DNA from 2 places in the Inediibacterium massiliense genome. Region 1 is predicted to be linked to the other one. Evidence: a T-box and tRNA genes for the amino acid it is inferred to sense, from the RefSeq annotation. Region 1 holds a T-box; the other holds one or more tRNA genes.
What was found. The T-box of region 1 lies ahead of thrS (threonine--tRNA ligase). A T-box ahead of a tRNA ligase gene usually reads a tRNA of that ligase, here a tRNA-Thr.
Positions count from the first base shown of each region.

Region 1 (2,231 bases):
TTAGCATCAGATATGGCAGAAAAAGATATTAGTTATGATGATTTACTCATTAGTTCTTTAATTACATTAGCTCCTAAAAAAATAATACTACATGTTTCTAATAAAATTCATAAAAAAGAAATTATAAGAACCATTCAAAATGTATTTGGAGATAGAGCATATATTTGCAATGGTTGTGAATTATGTGCATCTCCTCAGGTCAAACAAGAGTAGAGAGAATCTCTACTCTTTATAATTTCATTGTACTTCATACATACTTATGCTATACTAAATATCAAATTATAATACAAAAGATAAAATATAGAGGTGAAAGCAGTTGTTTTGGACTAAGTTATTCGTTTTAGTAGCAGTGGGAGCTTTGATTGGATGGATTACAAATATTTTGGCCATTAAATTTATATTTAGACCCTTATATCCTATTGAAATCCCTTTTCTTCATATAAAAATTCAAGGATTGATTCCAAAAAGAAAAAAAGAACTTGCAAAAAGTGTAGGAGAAGTAGTAGAAAATGAATTATTATCTATGAGAGAAATTATAGATAAGTTTATTGAAACAGAAAACAAAAGTGAAATCATTTTCGCGATAAAGAGAAAAATTGGCAAGCTTGTAGAAGGAAAGCTTCCGGCATTTATTCCATCTACTTTTAAAGGAATAATACAAGATTATATCAATGACATTATTGATCAAGAAGCTGAAAATGTCATTACAGAACTAACAGAGAAAATGATTCATAAAGCTACAGAAACCATAAAAATTTCAGATCTAGTAGAAGAAAAAGTAAATCATTTTGAATTAGAAAAATTAGAAGAAATTGTATTAACTATTGCCAAGAAGGAACTCAAACATATAGAAATTTTAGGAGGCATTTTAGGAGGTATAATAGGTTTATTACAAGGAGTAGTAGTATTATTAGTTTAAAAATTTGTATAAAATTTGAAAAATTGAACAAACTTATTGACAAGTATAGAAATTATTCTTATAATAAAACAAAGTCAAAAATAAAAAGCAATGAAAAAGGAAGAGTATCATAATACCAGTCACTAGAGAGAGAATGTCATTGGCTGAAAGCATTCTTAGATTAGGATATGAGAAAACTACCTTTGAGCTGTACCTGAGTAGCTTTTGCAAAAAGGATTCCGTTAGACAGCGTTAATGTCATAGAGTGGATTATTTCAATTTGGGTGGAACCGCGAGAGAACTCTCCCGTCCTAAAGCTTTTGCTTTTGGACGGGAGTTTTTGTTTTTATTAAAAATTATTTTATATAGAATCAATGGGGAGGTATAGATATGGAATTGGTAAAAATTCAATTAAAAGATGGATCTGTAAAAGAAGTAAATAAGGGAGTGTCAGTTTTAGACATTGCAAAAGAAATTAGTGGAAGACTTGCAAAGGAAGCGGTGGCAGGAGAAGTAAACAATAAGGTAGTAGATCTATCTTATGAAATTCATGAAGATGTAGAGTTAAATATTTTAAAATTTGAAGATGAAAAAGGAAAAGATGTTTTTAGACATACAAGCTCTCATATGATGGCTCAAGCAGTAAAAAGATTATTTCCTAATACAAAGCTTGCTATAGGACCTGCTATTGAAAACGGATTTTACTATGATTTTGATTCAGAACATAGATTTACAGAGGATGATTTTGAAAAAATTGAAAAAGAAATGAAAAAAATTGCTTCAGAAAATTTAAACTTAGAAAGATTTGAACTTCCTAGAGAGGAAGCAATGAAATATATGGAGGGAAAAGGAGAAGAATATAAGGTTGAATTAATCAAAGATCTTCCAGAGGATGCCATTATTTCTTTTTATAAGCAAGGAGATTTTGTAGATCTTTGTGCAGGACCTCATCTTCTTTCAACAAAGAGTGTGAAGGCAGTAAAAATTCTAAGCGTTGCAGGTGCTTATTGGCGTGGAGATGAAAATAAGCCAATGCTTCAAAGAATCTATGCTACATCTTTTCCAAAACAAAAAGAATTAGAAGAATATATTCATAGATTAGAAGAAGCTAAAAAAAGAGATCATAGAAAATTAGGAAAAGAATTAGATTTATTTAGCCTTCAAGAAGAAGGACCGGGATTTCCATTTTTCCATGCAAAAGGTATGGTTATTAGAAATACACTAGAAGATTTTTGGAGAAGAGAGCATATAAAAAGAGGATATGATGAAGTAAAAACTCCTATTATTTTAAATGAACAATTATGGCATACTTCAGGACATTGGGATCACTATA
Region 1 is NZ_LN876586.1:954,515-956,745, forward strand. It holds gene ytxC (putative sporulation protein YtxC) at 1-213, shown strand, start outside; gene BN2409_RS08325 (DUF445 domain-containing protein) at 317-919, shown strand; T-box leader at 1,001-1,215, shown strand; gene thrS (threonine--tRNA ligase) at 1,295-2,231, shown strand, end outside.

Region 2 (2,231 bases), on a different contig from region 1:
GCATCCCTTTTTTCTTTAAATCTCCTATGACTCCAATGATAAAAGGATGAGTAGTAATAATTAAATCTGGTTGATGATAGGTAATTAAATTATAAACTTTATGATATTCTAATCTATTAAATATTTTATTAAATTCTATATTAATAATTTTCCTATCACTCCACTTATATAACATTCCATATATTTTAGGCAAATGAGTAGCTAAAATATTGTATCCATCTGCTATACATAAATTTAAAACTTGGCTTGTTTCTTTTAAAATATCCATCATTACTACTTCATATCCAAATGCCTCAAACTCATTTTTCAAAGCTCTTGCAACTTGATTATGTCCTTCTCCTGTAGAAGCAGTAAAAATAAGGATTTTTCTCATGAAAATTCCCCCTTACAACTCTATAACTTGCTTTTTTAAAGAACATTGACTTTTAGCAAGCAGTTGTATACTATAAAACTTTGCAATCCCTTGGTAGATAAAAAAAGTCTCAACCCATATGTTAAGACTTTAGGCCCTAAGTCATATTGCCTAATATATTTTATCATATTTCATGAAACTGCCAATAGGAATATGCATATCTTTTTTAGAAAGTTATAAACCTTTTATGTAACTCTCACATGATCCACAATTTTATTCATTATATATGATAAAATACAATAAAATAGAGGGTACGAAATTCGTACCCTCTTCTATTTTATTGGTGCGCCCAGCAGGATTCGAACCTGCGGCCTTCTGATTCGTAGTCAGACACTCTATCCAGCTGAGCTATGAGCGCAAAAAAATGGAGGCGGCACCCAGATTTGAACTGGGGAATAAAGGTTTTGCAGACCTCTGCCTTACCACTTGGCTATGCCGCCATTATGAATTAGATATATATGGCTGGGGTAGCAGGACTCGAACCTACGGATGCCAGAGTCAAAGTCTGGTGCCTTACCGACTTGGCTATACCCCATTATTTTGGGGTGGGTGATGGGATTCGAACCCACGCATGCAGGAGCCACAATCCTGTGTCTTAACCACTTGACTACACCCACCATGTTTGGAGCGGATGATGGGAATCGAACCCACGCTACCAGCTTGGAAGGCTGGAGTTCTACCATTGAACTACATCCGCATTTGGAGCGGAAGACGAGATTCGAACTCGCGACCCTCGCCTTGGCAAGGCGATGCTCTACCACTGAGCCACTTCCGCATATTGGTGGAGGAAGGTGGATTCGAACCACCGAAAGCTCAGCTAACGGATTTACAGTCCGCCCCCTTTGGCCACTCGGGAATTCCTCCATTTTGGAGCTGGCGAAGGGAATCGAACCCCCAACCTGCTGATTACAAGTCAGCTGCTCTACCGTTGAGCCACACCAGCTAATATAAAATTGGCGACCCGGAAGGGGCTCGAACCCTCGACCTCCAGCGTGACAGGCTGGCATTCTAACCAACTGAACTACCGGGCCAAAATAAATGGTGGGCGCAATAGGGCTCGAACCTATGACCCCCTGCTTGTAAGGCAGGTGCTCTCCCAGCTGAGCTATGCGCCCTAAAATGGTGACCCATCCGAGAATCGAACTCGGGTTACCGCCGTGAAAGGGCGGTGTCTTGACCGCTTGACCAATGGGCCTTAATAATGGTAGCGGCGAGTGGACTTGAACCACCGACCTTCCGGGTATGAACCGGACGCTCTAGCCAACTAAGCTACGCCGCCATAAATGGTTGCGGAGGCAGGATTTGAACCTACGACCTTCGGGTTATGAGCCCGACGAGCTGCCAGCTGCTCCACTCCGCGATATTTGGTGCCGGGGACCGGAATCGAACCGGTACGATCTGTAAGGACCGCAGGATTTTAAGTCCTGTGCGTCTGCCAGTTCCGCCACCCCGGCATTTTTGGCTCCAAGGGTGGGGCTCGAACCCACAGCCTACCGGTTAACAGCCGGTTGCTCCACCATTGAGCTACCTTGGAACATTAATAACAATTGTTATTTTATCATTGACTTTGTGTTTTGTCAACACTTTTATCAAATTTGGTGCGCCCAGCAGGATTCGAACCTGCGGCCTTCTGATTCGTAGTCAGACACTCTATCCAGCTGAGCTATGAGCGCAAAAAAATGGAGGCGGCACCCAGATTTGAACTGGGGAATAAAGGTTTTGCAGACCTCTGCCTTACCACTTGGCTATGCCGCCACTATGAATTGGTGACCCATCCGCGGCTCGAACGCGGGACACCTTGATTAAAAGTCAAGTGCTC
Region 2 is NZ_LN876582.1:6,794-9,024, forward strand. It holds gene BN2409_RS00275 (MGDG synthase family glycosyltransferase) at 1-373, opposite strand, end outside; tRNA gene BN2409_RS00280 (tRNA-Arg) at 694-770, opposite strand; tRNA gene BN2409_RS00285 (tRNA-Cys) at 778-852, opposite strand; tRNA gene BN2409_RS00290 (tRNA-Gln) at 872-947, opposite strand; tRNA gene BN2409_RS00295 (tRNA-His) at 954-1,029, opposite strand; tRNA gene BN2409_RS00300 (tRNA-Gly) at 1,036-1,109, opposite strand; tRNA gene BN2409_RS00305 (tRNA-Gly) at 1,113-1,187, opposite strand; tRNA gene BN2409_RS00310 (tRNA-Tyr) at 1,192-1,276, opposite strand; tRNA gene BN2409_RS00315 (tRNA-Thr) at 1,281-1,355, opposite strand; tRNA gene BN2409_RS00320 (tRNA-Asp) at 1,367-1,443, opposite strand; tRNA gene BN2409_RS00325 (tRNA-Val) at 1,452-1,527, opposite strand; tRNA gene BN2409_RS00330 (tRNA-Glu) at 1,533-1,607, opposite strand; tRNA gene BN2409_RS00335 (tRNA-Met) at 1,615-1,691, opposite strand; tRNA gene BN2409_RS00340 (tRNA-Met) at 1,697-1,772, opposite strand; tRNA gene BN2409_RS00345 (tRNA-Leu) at 1,778-1,866, opposite strand; tRNA gene BN2409_RS00350 (tRNA-Asn) at 1,872-1,946, opposite strand; tRNA gene BN2409_RS00355 (tRNA-Arg) at 2,009-2,085, opposite strand; tRNA gene BN2409_RS00360 (tRNA-Cys) at 2,093-2,167, opposite strand; tRNA gene BN2409_RS00365 (tRNA-Lys) at 2,177-2,231, opposite strand, start outside.
Region 2: it has a tRNA-Thr gene. The T-box ahead of thrS (threonine--tRNA ligase) is inferred to sense a tRNA for this amino acid. The anticodon was not compared.